DNA from 3 places in the Cupriavidus sp. 86D6 genome. Region 3 is predicted to be linked to each of the others. Evidence: predicted binding sites of a transcription regulator. Region 3 holds the regulator's gene; each other region holds the start of a gene.
The links. The regulator sigma-54, encoded in region 3, starts transcription at its own class of promoters, with help from an activator protein. The targets are predictions, from matches to a motif close to TGGCANGNAANCTGCTTT.
Positions count from the first base shown of each region.

Region 1: a site for sigma-54 is predicted at 3,455-3,472, ahead of AC3G88_RS08500 (circularly permuted type 2 ATP-grasp protein). Genes of this name have one in related genera too.
Region 2: a site for sigma-54 is predicted at 1,847-1,864, ahead of urtA (urea ABC transporter substrate-binding protein). Genes of this name have one in related genera too.

Region 1 covers NZ_JBYPSB010000002.1:735,581-743,273, reverse strand. The annotation lists gene AC3G88_RS08510 (transglutaminase family protein) at 1-713, opposite strand, end outside; gene AC3G88_RS08505 (alpha-E domain-containing protein) at 796-1,749, opposite strand; gene AC3G88_RS08500 (circularly permuted type 2 ATP-grasp protein) at 1,784-3,259, opposite strand; gene AC3G88_RS08495 (gluconokinase) at 3,502-4,026, opposite strand; gene edd (phosphogluconate dehydratase) at 4,191-6,107, opposite strand; gene AC3G88_RS08485 (MurR/RpiR family transcriptional regulator) at 6,411-7,373, shown strand; gene AC3G88_RS08480 (DNA internalization-related competence protein ComEC/Rec2) at 7,380-7,693, opposite strand, start outside.
Region 2 covers NZ_JBYPSB010000002.1:630,541-638,233, reverse strand. The annotation lists gene urtB (urea ABC transporter permease subunit UrtB) at 1-323, opposite strand, end outside; gene urtA (urea ABC transporter substrate-binding protein) at 524-1,783, opposite strand; gene cyoD (cytochrome o ubiquinol oxidase subunit IV) at 2,174-2,524, opposite strand; gene cyoC (cytochrome o ubiquinol oxidase subunit III) at 2,525-3,169, opposite strand; gene cyoB (cytochrome o ubiquinol oxidase subunit I) at 3,175-5,148, opposite strand; gene cyoA (ubiquinol oxidase subunit II) at 5,157-6,125, opposite strand; gene AC3G88_RS07995 (MaoC family dehydratase) at 6,717-7,190, opposite strand; gene AC3G88_RS07990 (MaoC family dehydratase) at 7,270-7,693, opposite strand, start outside.
Region 3 covers NZ_JBYPSB010000013.1:21,389-29,081, reverse strand. The annotation lists gene AC3G88_RS22830 (LON peptidase substrate-binding domain-containing protein) at 1-562, opposite strand, end outside; gene rapZ (RNase adapter RapZ) at 620-1,546, opposite strand; gene AC3G88_RS22820 (PsiF family protein) at 1,716-2,054, opposite strand; gene hprK (HPr(Ser) kinase/phosphatase) at 2,250-3,221, opposite strand; gene ptsN (PTS IIA-like nitrogen regulatory protein PtsN) at 3,287-3,742, opposite strand; gene hpf (ribosome hibernation-promoting factor, HPF/YfiA family) at 4,242-4,595, opposite strand; gene AC3G88_RS22800 (RNA polymerase factor sigma-54) at 4,646-6,127, opposite strand; gene lptB (LPS export ABC transporter ATP-binding protein) at 6,336-7,136, opposite strand; gene lptA (lipopolysaccharide transport periplasmic protein LptA) at 7,160-7,693, opposite strand, start outside.

The sequences.
Region 1 (7,693 bases), on a different contig from region 3:
GCATCTGTCACGCAACGGTGCGTCACGTCGATACTGCACCACAGGCCCCGGCCGGCATCGAGGCAGACATCGGCCCAGGCATGGCTGGCCAGCGCCGTGGCGGCCGGATCGTAGAAGTAGCCACTGACATACCGCGCCGGAATGCCAAGCGCACGGCAAGCGGCCACCATCACCTGCGCCTGGTCCTGGCAGACGCCGCTCCCCAGCGCGAAGGCCTGGGCGGCCGACGTACCGACATCCGTGGTATTGGCCTGGTAGCGCACGCGATCGGCAATGCTGCCCGCCAGGGCCAGCAGCGCCGGCACATCGTGGCCGGCCGCCACATAGGGCGCGGCAAATGCCTGAAGGCTGGCCGGCGCCTGTGTAAGCGGCGTAGTCGCCACAAAATACAACGGCGACACGCGCGCCTCGCCCGCGTCCGGCTGATCGACAAAGGCGTGGTGTCCGCCGTGTTCACCCCCCACCCCGCCCTGCACTTCCACCTCGCCGGTGGCGGTGATGGCGATCGTGCGGGCCGGGCCGGCCATGGTGAAGTTGTGGACGATATTGCCGAAACCGTCGCGCGCCTCGGTCAGGTTGCCAGGCGCCGAAAGCTGCCAGCCCTGCACCGATTGCAGCGGCCCCGAGCGCGGTGCAAGGCGCAGTTCGTGCACGCTGCGACGCACCGGTTCGGTGTATTGGTAGAGGGTCTTGTGGTGGATCCTGTATTTCACGATGCGTATCGCGCGCCCGGCACGGCACCCGCCGGTGCTTCACAGGCCCGGCGCGTGATGCACCGGGCACAGGCATGACGATTCAGGCGGCCAGCAGCGGCACGAGGAAGTCCCGGCTGATGCCATTGCCGAGATCGCCGATGCGCTCCAGGAAGCTGGTCAGGTAGGCGTGCAGGCCGACGGCGAAGATGTCGTCGATGCGCGCGTATTTGAGGTCGGCGTGGAGTTTACCAGCCTGGCGCTCGGTCTCCGACGATTGCTGGTTGGCCACCAGCGCCAGGATCGACACCACCTCGTCCATGCTCGACACCAGCGAGCGCGGCATGTCCGGCCGCAGGATCAGCAGTTCGGCCACGCGCTGCGGCGTGATCACGGCCCGGTAGATCTTGCGGTAGACCTCGAAGCCCGACACCGACCGCAGCACGGCCGCCCAGTGGTAGAAGTCGTTCTGCTCGCGGTTCGGATCGCTGTCGTCGCGGCCCGATGCCTGGAACTTGACGTCCAGGATCCGCGCCGTGTTGTCGGCGCGCTCCAGGAACGTGCCCAGCCGCATGAAGTGGAACGCATCGTCCTTGAGCATGGTGCCGAACTGCACGCCGCGCGCCAGGTGCGAGCGGAACTTGACCCATTCGAAGAAACGCGACGGATCGTCGCGCAACTCGCCCTCGGTGATCATGCGCTGCACGTCCAGCCACGTGGTGTTGATGGTTTCCCAGACCTCGGTGGTCAGCGACCCCCGCACCGCCCGCGCGTTCTCGCGCGCCGCGCGCAGGCAGCTCATGATCGACGAAGGGTTGGTCATGTCGCGCACCATGAAGTCGATCACGTCGTCACGGTGCAGCAGGCCGTACTTGTGGTCGTAGGCCTGGGTCAGCTCGGAGATGTCGAGCATCGCCCACCAGCCCTGCTCGGCCACTTCGGCCGATTGCGGCAGCAGCGAGGTCTGGTAGTTGACGTCGAGCATGCGCGCGGTGTTTTCCGCGCGCTCGGTGTAGCGGGCCATCCAGAACAGGTGGTCGGCGGTACGGCTCAGCATGATGGGGTCTCCCGGCGATCAGTCTTGTTCGGCTTCAGCGTTCCAGCACCCAGGTATCCTTGGTGCCCCCGCCCTGCGAGGAATTCACCACCAGCGACCCCTCGCGCAGCGCCACGCGCGTCAGCCCGCCCGGCACCATGCGCACTTCCTTGCCCGACAGCACGAACGGCCGCAGGTCGATATGGCGCGGCGCGATGCCCGATTCCACATAGGTCGGGCAGGTGGACAGCGCCAGCGTCGGCTGGGCGATGTACTGCTCGGACCGCGCCTTGACCACCTCGCGGAACTGGTCGATCTCGGCCTTCGTCGCGGCCGGGCCCACCAGCATGCCGTACCCCCCGGCACCGTGGGTTTCCTTCACGACCAGCTCGGCCATGTGGTCGAGCACGTATTGCAGGTCATCGGGCCGGCGGCACATGTAGGTGGGCACGTTCGACAGGATGGCCTCTTCGCCCAGGTAGAAGCGGATCATGTCCGGCACATACGGATAGATCGACTTGTCGTCGGCCACGCCGGTGCCGATGGCATTCGAGATCGTCACGTTGCCGGCGCGATAGACCGACAGCAGCCCCGCCGCACCCAGCGCCGAATCGGGCCGGAACACCAGCGGATCGAGGAAGTCGTCGTCCACGCGGCGGTAGATCACGTCGATCCGTTGCGGCCCCTGGGTGGTGCGCATGTAGAGGTGATCGTCCTCGACGAACAGGTCGCTGCCCTCCACCAGTTCCACGCCCATCTGCTGGGCCAGGAACGCGTGCTCGAAATACGCGGAGTTGTACATGCCCGGCGTGAGCACGACCACGGTAGGGTCGGCGATATTCTGCGGCGACACGCTGCGCAGCATGTCCAGCAGCAGGTCGGGATAGTGGGCCACCGGCGCCACGCGGTTGCGGGCGAACAGGTCGGGGAACAACCGCATCATCATCTTGCGGTTTTCCAGCATGTACGACACGCCCGACGGCACGCGCAGGTTGTCTTCCAGCACGTAGAACTCGCCCTGCCCCGCGCGCACCACGTCGATGCCGGCCACATGGGCATAGATGTCGCGCGGCACGTCGATGCCGAGCATCTCGGGCCGGTACTGGGCGTTGTTATAGATCTGGTCGGGTGGAATCACGCCGGCACGGATGATGTCCTGGCCGTGGTAGATGTCATGGATGAAGCGGTTCAGCGCCGCCACCCGCTGGCGCAGGCCGCGTTCCAGCGTCGCCCATTCGCTGGCCGGGAACACGCGCGGGATCACGTCGAACGGAATGGTCCGCTCGGTGCCGCTGTTGGACTCGTCCTTGTCGCCATAGACGGCGAAGGTAATGCCCACGCGCCGGAAGATCAGATCCGCCTCCGCGCGCTTGTTGTCCATGGTGGACACGGACTGCCGGCCGAGCCAGTCCGCAAAACTTCGGTAGTGAGTCCGGACCGCCCCTGGCGGCAATACCTGTCCGGCCTCGACGGCCGTTACCGTGCCGTCCTCTCGCCCTTCCAGCATCTCGTCGAAAAACCGCGCCGCCATGATGGCCGCTCCTTCGTGGAAATGGGCGCCTGCCGCGGTCCGTGCCGCCTGACTGCTCTTCGGCCCTGCTGCACGGCAATACCGCCGGCCACCCGTTTATCGATGCCTCGTCGAGTCGACGCTTCCAGCATATCCGCACCGGTAAATCCCGCAAGGGGTTGCATGCCCAAGACATGCGCCGGTACGCAAAACGGTTTAGCAAGATGCTTGCCAGCCACGCCTGGCCGGCCTTGGTGCAGGGATCAGTGCGCGGTCTTTGCCTGCCCGGCGCAAGAGACCGATTCCGGCGGGCATTTGGCCAGGATGTCCTCCACCAGGACTTCGGGCGCCCGGCGGATATCAAGCACCAGCGCGTCCCGAGGCTCTTCCAGGGTGTCGAACTGGCTTTGCAGCAGTGCCGGGTTGAAGAAATGGTCGGCGCGGGCCGACAGGCGGCCGCCGATCGTCGAGGCGTCGCCTTTCATGAACACGAAGGTCACGCCGCCGTCGGGCGGGGTCAGGCGGTCGCGGTACGTCTGGCGCAGCGCCGAGCAGGTAAAGACATGGGTGCGGCCTTCGGCGCGGGCGGCATCGATGGCCGCGCGCATGGCAGCCAGCCAGGGCCAGCGGTCTTCGTCGGTGAGCGGCACGCCGGCGTGCATCTTGGCCTTGTTGGCCTCGCTGTGAAAGGTGTCGGCATCATGGAAGCCACAGTGCAGCCGCTCTGCAAGCAGCTGGCCCACGGTGGTCTTGCCGCTGCCGGAAACGCCCATCAGGATATAGATCATGTCTGCTCCATCGAACATGGTGTCGGGTGGTATTGCCACCCTTGTCGGTAGCCGCCGGGCACGCGTCGGCGTGGCCCGGCAGTGCCCCGGGCGCCAGCGCCGCGGGGATAACGGAATGTCTGAAAGATTGGCTGTTGCGGGTCGGTGCCTGGCCGGACGTCCGCCTATTGTGCGACGGCGGACGCGGTTTTGACAGCCGCACCGGCCGTGGCCGACGACGGGGCATCGGCCTCGGACAGGTCGAGCGCGCTGCCACCCTCCTCGGCAATGCGCGCATGGCGCCGGAACAGCCCGAACAGGCCACGGCCCATGCTGAAATTCGCGAAATCGTCGGCCGGCGCCGGCACCGGCGTGCGCGCGGCAAATTCGGCCTGCACGCGGGCGTCGCCCACCAGTTCGAGCGTACCGGCCACGGCGTCGACACGAATGACGTCGCCGTCACGTACCCGCGCCAGCGGGCCGCCCGCAAGTGCCTCAGGGCCGACATGGATCACGGCCGGCACCTTGCCCGAGGCCCCCGACATGCGGCCATCGGTGACCAGCGCCACCTTGTGGCCGGCGTCCTGCAGCGCGCCCAGCGCCGGGGTCAGCCGGTGCAGTTCGGGCATGCCGTTGGCATTCGGGCCCTGGAAGCGCACCACCGCGACCACATCGCGATTGAGTTCGTCGGCCTCGAACGCCGCCTGCAGTGCCTCCTGCGAATCGAACACGCGCGCCGGGGCCTGCACGATGCGATGCGCGTCGGCCACGGCCGAGACCTTGATCACGCCACGCCCGAGGTTGCCCGCCATCAGCCGCAGGCCGCCTTCGGCCGAGAACGGCGCCGATGCCGGGGCCAGCACGGCGGTATCGCCGCTGGTGGCCGGCCCGTCGCGCCAGCGCAGCGCGCCCTCGGTCATGACCGGCTCTTCGGTGTAGCGTGCCAGGCCACGGCCCACCACGGTATTCACATCTTCGTGCAGCAGCCCGGCTTCCAGCAGTTGGCCGATCACGTAGGCCACGCCGCCCGCCGCGTGGAAGTGGTTCACATCGGCCGAGCCGTTCGGATAGACGCGCGCCAGCAGCGGCGTGACGGCCGACAGGCGGTCGAAGTCGTTCCAGTCGATCACGATGCCGGCTGCGCGCGCCATGGCCACCAGGTGGATCGTGTGGTTGGTCGAACCGCCCGTGGCCAGCAGGCCAACCATGGCGTTGACCACGGCCCGCTCGTCGACGATCTGCGCCAGTGGCGTATATTCGCGGCCCCGCGCGATCAGCGCCAGCGCGCGCTGGGCCGCCGCCGTGGTCAGCGCATCGCGCAGGCCGCTGTCCGGATGCACGAACGCCGCGCCCGGCATGTGCAGGCCCATGATTTCCATCAGGAACTGGTTGCTGTTGGCCGTGCCGTAGAACGTGCAGGTGCCGGCGCCATGGTAGGCCGCACATTCGGCTTCGAGCAGCGCGTCGCGCCCGACCTGTCCGGTGGCATAGAGCTGGCGCACGCGCGCCTTTTCCTTGTTCGACAGCCCGGAGGCCATCGGGCCGGCCGGCACGAACACCACCGGCAAATGGCCGAACTGCAGCGCGCCCATCAGCAGGCCAGGCACGATCTTGTCGCAGACGCCCAGCATCAGCGCGGCGTCGAACGTATTGTGCGACAGCGCCACGGCGGTGCTCATGGCGATGGCATCGCGAGAGAACAGCGACAACTCCATGCCTGCATTGCCCTGCGTGATGCCGTCGCACATCGCCGGCACGCCGCCCGCCACCTGCGCCACGGCGCCCACGGCCCGCGCGGCTTCGCGAATGACGGCCGGATAGCGTTCGTAGGGCTGGTGCGCCGACAGCATGTCGTTGTAAGCGGTGACAATACCCAGGTTCGGCGCATGTTCGACGCGCAGCTTGAGCTTGTCGTCGGCCGGCAGTGCCGCGTAACCATGGGCCAGGTTGGCGCACGACATGCCGCGCAGCGGCCCCAGGTCTCGCTGGGCGCGCTCGCAACGCGCCAGGTAGGCGGCGCGGCTGGCGCGGCTGCGTTCGACGATGCGGTCGGTGACGGCCGAAACTTCGGCGCGGACGTGGCCCTTGGCGGCTTGGGTCATGGCGGAATGGATCCTCGTGGGGCGATCCGGACAACCGCGCGACAGGTCTGACATGTCGCCGCAGGCCACCGGATCTGTAGATTTTCTACATTATAGCCACGGCCGACACCTCGCCGGAAGCCTTGCCACCGCGTGGAAATGGCGTTACGCGCGCAAATCCGGGTAAATCCTAGGATGAAAACCGGGCGCCAGGGGCTGCGAATCCGACAGTCGAATGTGTAGAATCTCTACATACCAAAAGACGCGACCACCCAAGGCCCGCCGTCACGACTCCCACGCACCGTTTCCCGCACGACCTTCACCATGCGCGACAGAATCCTTGCCGTCTACGACACGCTACGCCCGTCCGAACGCCGGCTGGCCGACTATGTGGCCCGCCACGGCGCCAGCGTCATCCGGCTGACCATGCCGGAACTGGCTGAACGTGCCGGCGTTTCGCAGCCGACCATCGCGCGCTTTTGCGCCGCGCTCGGCTACGACGGCTTCAAGGAGTTCAAGCTCCAGTTCGCCCAGAACGTGGGCGGCGGCACGCCGTTCGTGCATCAGGACGTGGAGGCCAACGACCGGCCCGCCGACATCGCCGGCAAGGTGTTCGACCGCACCATCGCCACGCTGATGTCCGTGCGCAATGCACTGTCCGCCGACCAGATCGAGCACGCCATCCGCCTGCTGGCCAGCGCGCGGCGCATCGAGTTCTACGGCTGCGGCAATTCGGGCATCGTCGCGCTCGACATCCAGCACAAGTTCTTCCGCCTGGGCATCCCCACCACGGCCTATTCCGATTCGCACGTGTTCAGCATGTCCGCCGCGCTGCTGCGGCCGGGCGACGTGGCCGTACTGGTGTCGAACAGCGGCCGCACCTGGGACATGCTGGCCGCCGCCACGCTGGCGCGCGGCAGCGGCGCCGGCGTCCTGGCGCTGACCCACAGCGGGTCTCCGCTGGCCAAGCTGGCCGACGTCTGCGTGTTCTCCGACGTCGAAGAGGACAGCGAGGTCTACACGCCGATGACGTCGCGCATCTGCCATCTGGTGCTGGGCGATGTGCTGGCCGCCGGCGTGGCACTGGAGCGCGCGGAGTCGGTGGCGGGCGGACTGCAGCGCGCCAAGGCCCATCTTCGCGAGCGTCGCATTGCCGGCGCGGAGCCGGCCGCAGCCAAGCCCGGTGCAAGCGCCAGCGGAAGTGCGAGCGCGAGCCCGAAGACCAGCACGCAGCCTCGCCGCGCTTCCACGGCCAGATCCGCCAAGGCGCCGGCGCGGGCCAACTGACACGCATCAACGCGGCGCGGGCGGCCCATCGCGCCAGTAGCGGCGATATCGCTGCCGATACGGCACGACCTCAAGCGCGTCGCCCGACGTCAAGATTGATATGGCACCAGTCTCGTCCGTGCGATAGCGGGCGACACCGGCCCGCTCGTAGCGCCGCCAGACATCTTCGCGCGGATGGCGGTAGCGGTTCGCAAACCCAAGCTGGAAAATCGCCAATTCCGGCTGGACGGCGCGCAGGAACGCCACATGCGATGACGTGCCACTGCCGTGATGCGGCACCAGCAGCACGTCGGCACGCAAATGGTCCGGCGGCAGGCGCT
Region 2 (7,693 bases), on a different contig from region 3:
AGCGATTCCAGCGCGTCGCTCTTCACGGCGACGGGCTTGCCGCTGATGGCATCGAGATACTTGTCACCCTCCTGGCGCACCATGCCGACCGATGGCTCGTACTGCAGCGCATCGTCCTGCAGTGCCTTCAGGATCGGACCGGCCTGTTCGGCCGGCGCCTGCGTGACTTTGGCAAGCGCGGCGGTCTTGGCGTCGAAGTCGTCCTCGGCCAGCGGCTTCAGGTCGGCCTGCGTGAGCGGCGTGGCGGCCCAGAGCGGGGCAGCAGCCAGCAGCAACGCGGCGAGCATGGCGCGCAGCCACGAGCGGATATTGGGTCGGTGCATTCAGGAGCCTGGTTCGCGCGATGGATCGCGTCTAGTATTGTTCTTGTCCTTGCTCCCCTCTCCCGCCTGCGGGAGAGGGGCCGGGGGTGAGGGCACGGCAGGTCAAATCGCCGCACTCGCATCTTGAGAGGTTTTACCCTCGCCCCCACCCCTCTCCCACTGCATGGGAGAGGGGAGCGCATAACAACGGTCGGCAGCGCTTAGTTTCCGCCGACCTTGTCGGCCTTGCCTTCGTTACCCGCGATGAACGGGCTCCACGGCTGCGCACGGATCGGCTTCGGCGTTTTCCAGACCACGTTGAACTGGCCGTCGCCCTTCACTTCGCCGATCATCACGGGCTTGTACAGGTGATGGTTGTCGCCCATGGTCAGCGTGAAGCCGTCCGGCGCCTTGAAGGTCTGGCCGTACATGGCGGCGCGCACCTTGTCCACGTCGGTGGTGCCGGCCTTCTTCACGGCCTGGGCCCACATGTGGATACCGACGTAGGTGGCTTCCATCGGGTCGTTGGTCACGCGCTTGTCGCCGCCGGGCAGGTTGTTGGCCTTGACCCATGCCGCCCACTGCTTCTTGAACGCGTCGTTCTCGCCGTTCTTGACCGACATGAAGTAGTTCCAGGCGGCCAGGTGGCCCACCAGCGGCTTGGTGTCGATGCCGCGCAGTTCTTCCTCGCCCACCGAGAAGGCCACCACCGGCACGTCCTTGGCCTTCAGGCCGGCGTTGCCCAGTTCCTTGTAGAACGGCACGTTGGAGTCGCCGTTGATCGTCGAGATCACGGCCGTCTTGCCGCCCTGCGAGAACTTCTTGATGTTGGCGACGATGGTCTGGTAGTCGCTATGGCCAAACGGGGTGTAGACCTCTTCGATGTCCTTGTCGGCCACGCCCTTGCTCTTCAGGAACGCGCGCAGGATCTTGTTGGTGGTGCGCGGATACACGTAGTCGGTGCCCAGCAGGAAGAAGCGCTTGGCGCCGCCGCCCTCCTTGCTCATCAGGTATTCCACGGCCGGGATGGCCTGCTGGTTCGGCGCGGCACCCGTGTAGAACACGTTCTTGGACATTTCCTCGCCTTCGTACTGCACCGGGTAGAACAGCAACGCGTTGGTCTCTTCATAGACCGGCAGCACCGACTTGCGCGACACGGACGTCCAGCAGCCGAACGTCACGGCTACCTTGTCCTTGGTGATCAGCTGGCGGGCCTTCTCGGCGAACAGCGGCCAGTTGGAAGCGGGGTCGACCACCACGGGCTCGAGCTTGCGGCCCAGCACGCCGCCGCTCTTGTTGATCTCGTCGATCGTCATCAGCGCCACGTCCTTGAGCGAAGTCTCGGAGATGGCCATGGTGCCCGACAGCGAATGCAGGATGCCGACCTTGATCGGTTCCTTCGTCTGCGCCATCAGCGGGCTGGTACCGATCATCGCCGCGGCGGCTACTGCCGACAGCTTCAGCATGTCACGTCGTTTCATTGCAGCTCCCATTCTGTCCAATTTGTCGTATGTGGTCAGGGACTACGCACCCCGGGTAACGCTTCTGCAACTTGCGTGCCAAGCCCGGCAACGACCGCAAACCGTTGCCAGGCAACGGCGGCGAGACAAATCGGATGGGACGGAGCAGGGGCGCACCAGTAAGGTGCCGGGCGGGCGAAGGGGCAGGAACGGACGCATGCACCGGCGACGTGCATCGGCCCGATGCGGTGCACGGCTGGAAGGGGATCGGTGCGCGGCGCACCAGCGGCAAGATTTCGGATGGGAGGCCCACGGCCCCACCCTCCCGCCGCGGCCTGAAGCGGCCGGGGAAAAATGCAATAAAAAACGGGGCCGCAGGGGCCCCGTTTCTTCAGATACCGGTGACGACGGTCACTTGCTCATCCACGGCATCATGTTGGCGTTCATGTTGTGCATGATCCAGAGCGAGCCGGCCAGCACGATGAACAGGATCAGGACGGTGAACAGCAGTGCCATCACGTTCCACTTCTGGCCATCCGAGCCGTCCAGGTGCAGGAAGTACTTCAGGTGCACGATGATCTGCACCACGGCCATGCCCAGGATGATCCAGAGCGTGGTGGCGCGGTCGATCGAGCCGTCCATCACGATCTTGAACGGGATCACGGTCAGGATCACCGCCAGCACGAAGCCGATCACATACGACTTGACGCTGCTGTGGCCATGCGACGCGCCATGGGCGGCGCTTGCGTGTTGCTGTGCCATTTACATTGCTCCCATCAGGTAGACCACGGTGAACACACCGATCCAGACCACGTCCAGGAAGTGCCAGAACAGGCTGAGGCAGTTCAGGCGCTTGGCCACGGCCGGGGTCAGGCCCTTCTTCGACAGCTGGTACATCAGCACGAGCATCCACAGCATGCCGCTTGCCACGTGCAGGCCGTGGGTGCCCACGAGCGTGAAGAACGACGACAGGAAGGCGCTGCGGCTCGGGCCGGCACCTTCATGGATCAGGTGCGCGAACTCGTTGATTTCCATCGCCATGAAGCCTGCGCCCAGCAGGAACGTCACGGCCAGCCAGAACATCACGCGGCCGCGCTGCTGGTTCTGCATCGACATCATGGCAAAGCCGTAGGTGATCGACGAGAACAGCAGGATTGCCGTTTCCACGAGCACGTAGTTGAGCTCGAACAGCTCCTTGCCCGACGGGCCACCCGCCACTTCGCCGCGCAGGACGGCGAACGCGGCGAACAGGCACGCGAACAGGATGCAGTCGCTCATCAGGTACAGCCAGAAACCGAAGATGGTGTTCTCGCTGGTGTCGTGATGGGCGTGGTCATGCGACTCGTCGTGCGAGTGCGCATGCGCGGGGGCTTGCGCCCCAAAGCGGTCAAGAACTTCTGTCGACATCGTTATCAGCCCTGTGCAGCCACACGCTGCTGGTAGCGGGTTTCGATCTGCTCGACCTCGGCGGCCGGCACGTAGTAGTCGATGTGGTCATCGTTGGCGCGACGGATGAACGCCACCACCATGCCGACCAGGCCAACGGCGGCAAGCCACCAGATGTGCCAGATCAGCGCGAAGCCCAGCGCCAGGCTCCAGGCACCCATGTAGAAGCCGGCAGCCGTGTTCTTCGGCATGTGGATCTGCTCGAAGCCACTGGTCGGCAGCTTCTCGCCACGGGCCTTCATGTCGGCGAACGCGTCCAGGTCACGCACCACCGGGGTGTGCGCGAAGTTGTAGAACGGCGGCGGCGACGACGTGGCCCATTCCAGCGTACGGCCACCCCACGGGTCGCCCGTCACGTCGGCCAGCTTCTTGCGGTCGCGGATCGACACGACGATCTGCAGCACCTGGAAGAAGATGCCCAGTGCCACGAAAACCACGCCCACCACGGCCAGATGCAGCCACGGCGTCCATTCCGGGTTGTTCGTGTGGTTCAGACGACGGGTCATGCCCATCAGGCCCAGCACGTACAGCGGCATGAAGGCGAAGTAGAAACCGACGATCCAGCACCAGAACGCGCACTTGCCCAGACGCTCGTTCAGCTTGAAGCCGAACGCCTTCGGCCACCAGTAGGTGATGCCGGCCAGGTAGCCGAACAGCACGCCGCCGATGATCACGTTGTGGAAGTGGGCAATCAGGAACAGACTGTTATGCAGCACGAAGTCCGCTGCGGGCACGGCCATCAGCACGCCGGTCATGCCGCCGATCACGAACGTGATCATGAAGCCCAGCGTCCACAGCACCGGCGACGTGAACTGCACGCGGCCACGGTACATCGTGAACAGCCAGTTGAAGATCTTCACGCCCGTCGGGATCGAGATGATCATCGTCGTGATGCCGAAGAACGCGTTCACGTTGGCGCCGGAGCCCATCGTGAAGAAGTGGTGCAGCCACACGATGAACGACAGCACCATGATCGCGCTCGTTGCATAAACCATCGACTTGTAGCCGAACAGCTTCTTGCCCGAGAACGTGGCGATGATTTCCGAGAAGATACCGAATGCCGGCAGCACCAGGATGTAGACCTCGGGGTGGCCCCAGATCCAGATCAGGTTCACGTACATCATGGCGTTGCCGCCGCCGTCGTTCGTGAAGAAGTGCATGTCGAAGTAACGGTCCAGACCCAGCAGGGCCAGCGACACCGTCAGCACCGGGAAGGCGGCCACGATCAGCACGTTGGTGCAGAAGACCGTCCACGTGAACACCGGCATGCGCATCAGGGTCATGCCCGGGGCGCGCATCTTCAGGATCGTCACCAGGAAGTTCACGCCGGTCAGCAGCGTGCCCAACCCTGAAATCTGCAAGGACCAGAGGTAGTAGTCCACCCCCACGCCCGGGCTGTAGTCCAGGCCCGACAGCGGCGGATAGGCCAGCCAGCCCGTACGCGCGAATTCGCCAACCCCCAGCGAGATGTTGACCAGCAGCGCGCCGGCCACGAACAGCCAGAAGCTCAGCGTGTTCAGGAACGGGAACGCCACGTCGCGCGCGCCGATCTGCAGCGGCACCACGAGGTTCATCAGGCCCGTCATCAGCGGCATGGCCACGAAGAAGATCATGATCACGCCGTGGGCCGTGAACACCTGGTCATAGTGCTCGGGCGGCAGGAAGCCGGTGGCGCCGTTGGTGGCAACCGCCAGCTGGGTACGCATCATGATGGCGTCGGCAAAGCCGCGCAGCAGCATGATCAGCGCCACCAGCGAGTACATCACGCCGATGCGCTTGTGGTCGACCGAAGTGATCCATTCGACCCACAGGTAGTTCCACTTCTTGAAATACGTGATCGCGCCGAGCAGCCCCAGCCCGCCAAGGGCCACGCAGCTCAGCGTGATCATGATGATCGGCTCATGAAACGGAATCGCCGACAAACTCAATTTGCCAAACATCATTGCTCCTAGATTTGCGCGCCCACGGCCGGCTTGGCCGGCGTGGTCATGGATACACGCTCTTCGCCAAGCGTGTTACGCGACGTGCAGACCGGACCGCCATCGAAACCTTCGCGGGCCATGGCACGGCCGTCGTGCCCCATGTATTGATGCAGGATGCCGGTAAACAGGCCGTCTTCGATCTTGCCGAAGTACGTCACCGGATCTGCTTCGCTCGGCTTGGCCAGGACCTTGTAGTCCTCGGCACCGAGCTGCTTGCTGGACGCGCGCACCTGTTCCACCCACTTGTCGAAGTCGAAGTTCGACATCGCGATGGTCTTGAACTTCATGCCCGAGAAGCCGCCGCCGCTGTAGTTGGCGGACATGCCGTCGTACGTGCCGGCTTCATTGGCGATGAGGTGCAGCTTGGTCTCCATCCCGGCCATGGCGTACACCTGGCTGCCCAGTTGCGGGATGAAGAACGAATTCATGATCGAATCCGACGTGATCTTGAAGTTCACCGGCGTGTTCACCGGCAGCGCCAGCTGGTTGACCGTCGCGATCTTCAGTTCCGGATAAATGAACAGCCATTTCCAGTTCATCGCCACGGCTTCGACCTGCACCGGCTTGACGTTCGACTCCAGCGGCTTGTAGGGATCGAGATCGTGCGACGACTTCCAGGTGATGATGCCCAGCGCGATGATGATCAGGCAGGGAATCAGCCAGACCACGACTTCGATCTTGGTCGAGTGCGACCAGTCCGGGTCGTAGGTGGCCGACGTGTTGCTGGCGCGATACTTCCACGCGAACACGATCGTCAGGATGATCACCGGCACCACGACCAGCAGCATCAGCCAGGTGGCGATCAGGATGATGCCCTTGATGTCGACGCCGACTTGCCCCTTCGGGTTCATCAGCGCGTAGTCGCAGCCGGCCAGCAGGAGCAGGCCAAGGCAAGGCAGGTACCGCATCAGGCGCGGCATTGTTGATGTGTTCATGTCACGACGGTCTGGTTGCGCCACGCCTGTGCACAAGCGAGGCACTGCCGCCTGCTGCACGAGGCAACGGGCTGGCTGGGCTGGGAAAAACCGGGGACGTGTCCAAAGCTGGCGCAAGCGTTGATGGGGCGAGCAAGCACCGGCGGACCATGCGGCCGGGCAACGCCGTGAGCGCGGCTGGACAGCAACTGACGACTGCGTGCGCGAAACGCCGGGGGCGGAAGCGTGCGCTGAGGTAACCGACTGCCTGAACTGCGATCGTTCCCGGTTCGGAGCAGCCACCGGGACAAGCGTTGTGTCACGATGCTCACGCGATTTCCGCCTGCTTTTGACCGACCCGCCAGCGCAGCGAGCACGGTCTCCGAGCGGATATCGCATTACTTAAAACATCGTTGGGCGCGAATGTACCGCAACGCAACATTGCGGGTAAACCCAAACACAACGGAAACACTGTTCTTTTAACCGGACAATGTTCTTGATGTCGCGCAAAGGAAACAGATCACGTCGTGAACGTATTTGTCATGCGATTCTTCTGGACAAAAGAAAGGGGCCGCGTTCTAGCGGCCCCGCTCCGCTGCACCCCTGCAACGGCTAGGAGTAGCGCCGGCTGATCGATTCCGCCACGCAGACGGGGCGATCGCTGCCCTCGCGTTCGATGGTGACTTCCCAGGTCGACTGAGCGCCGAGCAGGCCGTTTGGCAACGGATCGAGCCGCTCGACCTTGAGCAGCTTCACGCGCGCGCGCAGCTTGCTGCCGACCGGCACCGGCGAGGTGAACCTCACCCGGTTCAGCCCGTAGTTGACGCCCATCTTGACGCCTTCCATGTGGATGGCGTTCTGCATGAACTGCGGCAGTAGCGACAACGTCAGGAACCCATGCGCCACCGGGGCGCCGAATGGCGACTCCCGCTTGGCGCGCTCGACGTCGACGTGGATCCACTGATGATCGCCCGTCGCCTCGGCAAACAGGTTCACCTGCTGCTGCGTGATTTCGGACCAGTCGCTGACGGCCACTTCCTGGCCCTGGAGGGACTCCAGCTCTTCCAGCGATGCAATGGTGCGCATATGACTTGTCTCCTATTGTCTTGTCGTCTTGTCGCCTTGTTGCCTGGCTGCGTGGCTTCCTGCCGCGCCCGCACCGGCCTCAGGCCGGACGGCGCTTGTACATGCCCATGCCCTTGACCGTACACACCACCTCGCCCTTCTGGTTGGTGCCCACCCACTGCGTCATCACCACCCCGCGGTCGGGCTTCGTGCTGGACGGGCGCTTCTCCAGGATCTTCAGCACGGCGCTCAGCGTGTCGCCGGCATAGACCGGCTTGATCCAGCGCACCTCGTCCACGCCGGGAGACCCCATGCTGGTCGAGCGGTCGCCCATCGACTGTACCAGCAGCCGCATGATGATGCCGCAGGTCATCCAGCCGCTGGAAATCAGGCCACCGTAGATGCTGCTTTCCGCCGCGGCCTTGTCGATGTGGAACGGCTGGGGATCGTATTGGCGCGCAAACGCGAGGATCTCCTCCTCGGTAACGTGGTAGCTGCCAAGCGGGATCTCGCTGCCGACGACA
Region 3 (7,693 bases):
GCGGCACGGGCAGCAGTTCGCATAGCCGGTTGGCCACCCAGGTCGGGTCGTCCCAGAGATAGGGTTCGGCGAACGGCAGCCGGGACTTGTCGGGCTGTTCGCTATGCACTGACGCCACGATGCGGCGCAGCGCCTCCAGGCACTCGCTCAGCAGCTCCAGCTTGCAGTCGATGACATCGTCGGGCAGCACTTCGGCCTGGGCCACCAGCAAGCCGTCGTCGCGCGTGGCGTGGGACAGCACGCGGAAGCGCCGGCGTCCGCGGGTCTCAATCAGCAGCACGCCCAGCTGCTCCATATTGCAGTCGACGATCTGCGCCAGGCAGCCGATTTCCTCGGGCACCGTCTCGTGGCCGGGACGCGCGACTTCCTCGCCGCTGGTGATCAGGCAGACGCCGAACGGCGTGCCATCGCGCATGCAGTTGCGCACCATGTCGACGTAGCGTTTCTCGAACACCCGCAGAGGCAGGCGGCCGTCGGGGAAGAGTACCGTGTTGAGGGGAAACAGCGGCAGCGCCTCGATGATGGCGCCCGGGGATGCGGTGTCTGGGGGGAGTGTCGACATGCGATTGGCCGCTCCAGTGGCGGGACGGCGCCGGGGCCGTTCCCTCAAGCCCGCGTGTCAGCCGGCCGGGGCCAATTCGCGGTGTCTGACCAGCACATTACCATGGGCCCGGAAATAGTTGGCGAGTCGTTCGGCAATGAACACCGACCGATGCTGGCCGCCCGTGCAGCCGATGGCCACGGTCAGGTAGCTGCGGTTGTCCGCAATGAAACTCGGCAGCCACTTCTCGACATAGGCGCGAATGTCCTCGGCCATGGCCAGCACCATCGGCTGGCTCTGCAGGAAGTCCGCCACCGGCGCGTCGCGGCCGGTCAGCGGGCGCAGGGCCAGATCGTAATAGGGGTTTGGCAGCGAGCGCACATCGAACACCATGTCCGCGTCGCTCGGCACCCCGTGCTTGAAGCCGAACGATTCGAACAGCAGCGTGAGCGACTGGCCGCTGGCGCTGTCGTTCCGAATCAGCTCCTTGACCCAGCTGCGCAGCGTGTTGGTGCGCACATTGCTGGTATCGATGCGATGGGCGGACTCGGACAAGGGGCTGAGCAGCCCGCGTTCCATTTCGATGGCTTCGATCAGCGATGTACTGACCGTTGCGCCGGGTCCCCCTGGCCCAGCGCCTTCCAGGACGCCCAGCGGCGCGCCGTCCGGGCCTACGCCGACACGGGTCGACAGCGGGTGGCGGCGGCGCGTCTCCGAATACCGCTGCACCAGCGCATCGGTATTGGCCGTCAGGAACAGCACCTGCACCTGATGATGGGCGGAAAGCTCGCGGACGGTGTCCGGCAGCCGCGCCAGCGACTCGCGGCTGCGAATGTCCGTGGCCACGCCAAGATGGGTATAGCCCTGGTCGGCCAGATAGGCCGTGAGCTCGGGGATGAACTGGGCCGGCAGGTTGTCGACGCAGTAGTAGCCTGCATCTTCCAGGACGTTCAGGGCGACCGACTTGCCGGAGCCGGAAATTCCGGTGATGAGAATGATCCGCATAGCGACGCAAGGATAGCACCGCAAGGTAACCGCGTCATGACAGCTTGTCCCAGACAAAAATGGCGAATCGCAGAGGATTCGCCATTTTCCGAGGGAACATTGCCCGGATCGGGCCGCGTAACGGTTTGTGAACCCCGGGGTGATGAACCGGGGGTGCGAACCGCGCCGATCAGGTTGCCGGCTTGGCCGACAGGCACTCGCTCTGTGCCTTCTTGTATTCGTCGCCCTTCTTGCCCTTGTTGGCCTTGGAGCACGCGGCCATCTTTTCCTGCTGGGTCTTCGGCTCGGCTGCCGGGGCGGGGCCGCTGGCCGACAGGCACTCGCTCTGCGCCTTCTTGTATTCGTCGCCCTTCTTGCCCTTGTTGGCCTTGGAGCAGGCCGCCATCTTCTCCTGCTGCGCGGTCTTGCCGGACTTCTCGGCAGCGGCCGGAGCCGAGGCGCCCTGGGCAAACGCGGCCGTGGCGAACAGGGGGGTAACCAGCAAACACATCGCGATCAGCTTTTTCATGCTTCTCTCCTGGCTGTGGAAACACATCGTGGCCGCGCGCCATGCCGGCGTCTGGCGGAACCTGGGCTCGGCGCCCATTACAGCACAAAACGGCGGCCGCCCGCAGTTCGTTGACGAAGGGCTATGCCAGGCTTGTAAGCAAATGAAAAACGCCCGCGAATGAAGCGGGCGTTTGCACACGGGCGCGGTGGCGGCTCAGAGCAGGCGACCTTGTCCGCGCGATACCACGTCGGCCTGCATGGCCGCGCGCTGGCGGTCCATGAAGTCGCGCAGGGTGTCGATGCCGCGCAGTCGCAGGATCGTGTTGCGCACGGCGGCTTCGACCAGAACGGCCAGGTTTCGGCCGGCCGCCACCTGGATCTTCACCATGTGGATCGGCAGGCCCAGCACGTCGAGGTACTGGGAATCGAGCGGCAGCCGTTCGAATTCGCCATCGTTGCGACGTACCAGCTGCACCACGAGCTTGAGCTTCATCTTCCGGCGCACCGCCGTTTCGCCAAAGATCGTCTTGATATCGAGCAGGCCCAGGCCGCGCACTTCGAGCAGGTTCTGCAGCAGCGGCGGGCAGCGGCCTTCGATGAAGTCGGGGCCCAGCCGGACGAAATCGACGGCATCGTCCGCCACGAGGCCGTGGCCGCGCGAAATCAGTTCCAGGCCCAGCTCGCTCTTGCCCAGGCCCGATTCGCCCATGATCAGCACGCCCATGCCGAGGATGTCCAGAAATACCCCGTGCATCGTCACGCGCGGCGCGGAGATGCGCGACAGGTAGAGGCGCAGGTGATCGATCACGGCCGCCGAGGACACCGGCGTGGTGAACAGCGGGGTCGACGAGCGCGTGCAGCGCAGTTCCAGGTCGGGCGGGGGCTCCATGCCGTCGGCCACCACCAGGAACGGCGGCTCCAGCAGGATCAGTTCGCCCATCTGGCGCTTGCGCGGTTCGTCGTCCAGGCGTTGGTAATACTGGATTTCGGGTTTGCCCAGCACCTGGATCCGGTTCGGGTGGATCAGGTTCAGGTGGCCCACCAGATCGGCGGCGGAAGTGGCTTCGCGAGCGAATTCGACGTCAAAGGCCCGGTCGGCACCTTCCAGACCGGCGACCCACGACAGTTTGATGTCGGCTGCGTTGTCGTCGAAGATCGACTGCGAGGTGACGCCGGTGAGTTCCATGCGGGATGCTTTCTACGAGGGGGCGGTATGGCTTCAGGCGGCCAGCCAGGCCGGCCTGCGGATCGTCACGGATGCCATTCGGTCAGCAACTGGTGGACGGCTTCGGGCGTGGGCAGCGTGGCCAGCCCTTCGCGCATCTCGCGGTCCGACAGCAACTGTGCGATTTCCGAGAGAATTTCGAGGTGCTGCTGGGTGGCCTGTTCGGGTACCAGCAGGAAAATCAGCAGCGAGACCGGCTTGCCGTCGGGCGATTCGAACGGAATCGGCTCGGCCAGGCGCATGAAGCCGGCCAGCGGCTGCTTCAGGCCCTTGATACGGCCGTGCGGAATGGCGACGCCGGCACCGAGGCCGGTCGAACCCAGCGATTCGCGGGCGAAAAGGTTGTCCGTGACGGTGGCGCGGGCCACACCATGGTTGTTCTCGAACAGGAGCCCGGCTTGCTCGAAGACCCGCTTCTTGCTGGTGACGGTGACGTCGAGATGGATGTTGCCGGGTGGCAGCAATTTGGCCAAACGATTCATGGGCGATGCACGAGAAGTCAGGTTGGCGATACGGCGCACAAATGCCGTCCCGCCGGATGGGGCAATTCAGGATATCGAGTGCTTGGTGGACGCCCGCATTGGAACGTCCGGCTCATTATAGAGCAGGGCCACAGCGCGCTTGTGCACTGCAGCGCCGGCGCCGCGGGTGGTGCCGCGGATTGGCCGGCCGGATTGCCCACCCGGATATTGCCGCCGGCGCCCGCATGATCTTCCGTCACGTGGCCTGCCGTTCGGGTCACCGGGACCGTTCTGCCTGTCGTTCTTGTATGGCGCAGCATACACCGAGCCGCGCAAGATGCGAACACCCCCGGCAAATCAATTGGTTTCGGCCGTGGTGGGAAGGTAACGGAGAATGTCAGCCCGACGCGGGCGCGCAGCCATCAAAAAAGCCGCGCAGATGCGCGGCTTTGCTCTCTTCCTGTCAGTCCTCTCGGGGACGCTGACGTCCGCCTCGAGGGGCAGTCAAGGATTTGCCAGCCTATTGTTGCTGTAGCTGGGCTTCAGCCATCTGGTACTTGACCGCTTCCCGGTCATGACCCTGCACGCGGTCCTTGTAGCGGATCACCTGCCGGTCGAGCTTGTCGACCAGACAGTCGATCGCAGCGTACAGGTCTTCATGGTGCGCTTCGACGAAGATGTCCTTGCCCTTGAGATGCAGATTGATTTCCGCGTACTGACGCTTGTCCTTTTCCTTGTGGTTGTCGACAGATAGCAGCACGCTCACGCCAATGACCTGATCGAAATGCCTGACAATTCGCTCCAGTTTCGTTTCCACATACTCACGCAGCGGCGGCGTGATGTCGAGGTGGTGTCCACTGATCTTGAAGTTCATAGCGCTTCTCCTTCTGAAAGAGCCGCACCAGGCAGGCGGTTGCGGCTCGGCTACAAAGACTTGCGGAGATTGACTGCGGGGATCTTCAGTGCTTCGCGATATTTGGCCACCGTGCGGCGTGCGACCACAAAGCCCTGTTCGCCCAGCAATTCGGCGATGCGGCTGTCGGAAAGAGGATTCCTGGGTTCTTCGGCTCCTATCAGTTGCTTGATCAGCGCGCGGATCGCCGTGGAAGAGGCCGCGCCGCCCGTCTCCGTGGAGACGTGGCTACCAAAGAAGTACTTCAACTCGAAAGTACCCATTGGCGTGGCCATGTATTTGTTCGTGGTCACCCGGGAAATGGTCGACTCATGTAAACCGAGTGTATCGGCAATTTCCCGCAAAACCAAGGGCCGCATCGCTATTTCGCCGTGCGAAAAAAAGTTCTTCTGACGCTCCACAATTGCCTGCGCCACACGCAGGATCGTGTCGAATCTTTGCTGGATGTTCTTGATAAGCCACCGCGCTTCCTGCAGCTTTTGCTGCAGTCCCGCAGCCCCCGCTTCGCCTTTTGCACCGCGCAAGATCTGCGCGTACATGTCGTTGATGCGCAGGCGCGGCATCACATCCGGATTCAGCTGGGCAATCCAGCCGCTGCCGCTCTTGCGCACGAACACGTCCGGCACCACGAAATCGGCCTCGGGGCGGCTGTACGCATGTCCTGGGTACGGTGCCAGCGAGCGGATCAGGTCGTGCGCCGCCTTTAGTGCAATTTCGTCCACCTGCAGCGCTTTCTTGAGGCGCGTGTAATCCCTGACCGCCAGCAGTTCAAGATGATGGTTGACGATGGACAGGGCCAGTTCGCGCTGCGGATGCTGCAGCCGTTTCAATTGCAGGCTCAGGCATTCGGCGGCATTGCGCGCGCCCACGCCGGGCGGATCGAAGCTCTGCAGCAGCGTCAGCATCGCCTGCACTTCTTCCACCTCGAATTCGAGTTCTTCGGGCAGTTCGGTGCAGATTTCCTCGAGTGACGCACTCAGGTATCCGTCGTCGTCGAGCGATTCGATCAGGAAGATGGCCAGGCCCTTGTCGCGCGCCGAAATCTTGAGCGGCGTCAGCTGTTCCATCAGGTACTCGCGCAGCGTGGGGTCCGCGTCACGCAACTGCATCGGCGTCTTTTCGTCTTCGTCGTTCTGCGGGCGGCGCGCGAAGTCGTCGAGGCTCCAGTCGTTGCCGTAGTCCTCGGCACCGGAATCGCTGAAGCCTTCTTCCTCGCCGCCGGACGCATGTTCGCTGCGATCGTCGCCGTTGGCCTGCGGTTCGGACGGGGCCGGCGCCGGGGCGCTTTGCAGATTAACGGAGCCGTCAGCCGCCACGCGCAGCGGGCTTTCGATCCAGTCGTTCTCGCGTTCCAGCAGCGGGTTTTCCGTCAGCGCCTGTTCCACCTCCTGTTGCAGTTCGAGCGTGGAAAGCTGAAGCAGCCGGATGGACTGCTGCAGTTGCGGCGTGAGGGCCAGATGTTGGGAGAGGCGGAGCTGAAGCGAAGGTTTCATGCGACCTATTCTATGCGCATCTTTCCGTTGTTGGAACGGAATTTGCTACAACCTATCGCTTCGGCTTCCTGATCGGCAACGGCTTTGAAATAGCCGTGGGCAAGTGCGGTAAAAATGACCTGCCGATGACCTGCCGATGACCTGCCGATGACCTGCCGATGACCTGCCGGAAACCTGTCGGCAGTGTGGCCGCGGGGGCGGCCGCGCCTTACATGCGGAAGTTTTCGCCCAGGTAGACGCGGCGTACCGACTCGTTGGCGATGATTTCCTCGGGCTGGCCGGCGGCCAGCACGGTGCCTTCGCTGATGATGTACGCGTGGTCGCAGATGCCCAGCGTTTCGCGCACGTTATGGTCGGTGATCAGCACGCCGATATTGCGCGCCTTCAGGAAGCTCACGATGCGCTGGATTTCGCCCACGGCGATCGGGTCCACGCCGGCGAACGGTTCGTCGAGCAGGATGAAGCGCGGGGACGACGCCAGCGCGCGCGCGATTTCCACGCGGCGGCGCTCGCCGCCCGACAGCGACAGCGCCGGGTTGTTGCGCAGATGGGCGATCTGCAGGTCGTCGAGCAGCGAATCCAGGCGGCGTTCGATTTCGGCCTTGGGCAGCGGCTTGCCGTTTTCCACCTGCAGTTCCAGCACCGCGCGGATGTTCTCTTCCACGTTGAGCTTGCGGAATACCGACGCTTCCTGTGGCAGGTACGACAGGCCCATGCGGGCGCGTTCGTGGATGGCCAGTCCGCTGATGTGCTCGTCGTCGAGCACGATGTCGCCTTCGTCCAGCGCCACCAGCCCCACGATCATGTAGAACGACGTGGTCTTGCCGGCGCCGTTGGGGCCCAGCAGCCCCACCACCTCGCCGCTTTTCACGTCGAGCGATACGTCCTTGACCACCGTGCGCGTGCCGTAGCGTTTCTTCAGGTGACGCACGACCAGCGTGCTGCTGTCGGTGCGGACGGCGGATGCGGAGGACGTGGCAGAGGCGGTGAGCGTGGCGGAATCGTTCATCAGGACTGGCTGGAGGTAAGGCGTTAAGGCTTGGGCGCGGTGGACGGCTTCAGATCCAGCGGTGCGCCCGCAGCGGCGGGGGCGCTGGCGTCCGAGCGCGGCGACAGCACCGCGCGCACGCGGCCCGACGTATTGCCGGCCGTGGTGTTGTTGTCGCCGCCGGTGGCGGTGTAGTACTCGTTGCGGCTGTCGTAGGTGATCACGGCGCCGCGGATCTCGTCGATGATCTTCGCGCCCACGCCCGACACGCGCGCCGCGCGGGCATGCCCGATCAGCTTGTTGATCTCGGACTTGCCGTCGTATTCGATGCGGTCGCCCCAGCCGTCGATGTACTCGTCCACGCCGTCGCGCTTCTGGCGGATATACGCCTGACGGCCGGGCTTGGACGTGGCGATGGCGTACTGGTAACCCTCGGGGTCGGTGCGCAGCTCGGCCGCGTCGGACTTCAGCACCATGGTGCCCTTGGTCAGCACCACGTTGCCGGTGAGGGTGTAGATCTGCTTGACGTCATCGTAGCTGGCGTTGTCGGCCTCCAGCACCAGCGGCTTGCCCTGGTC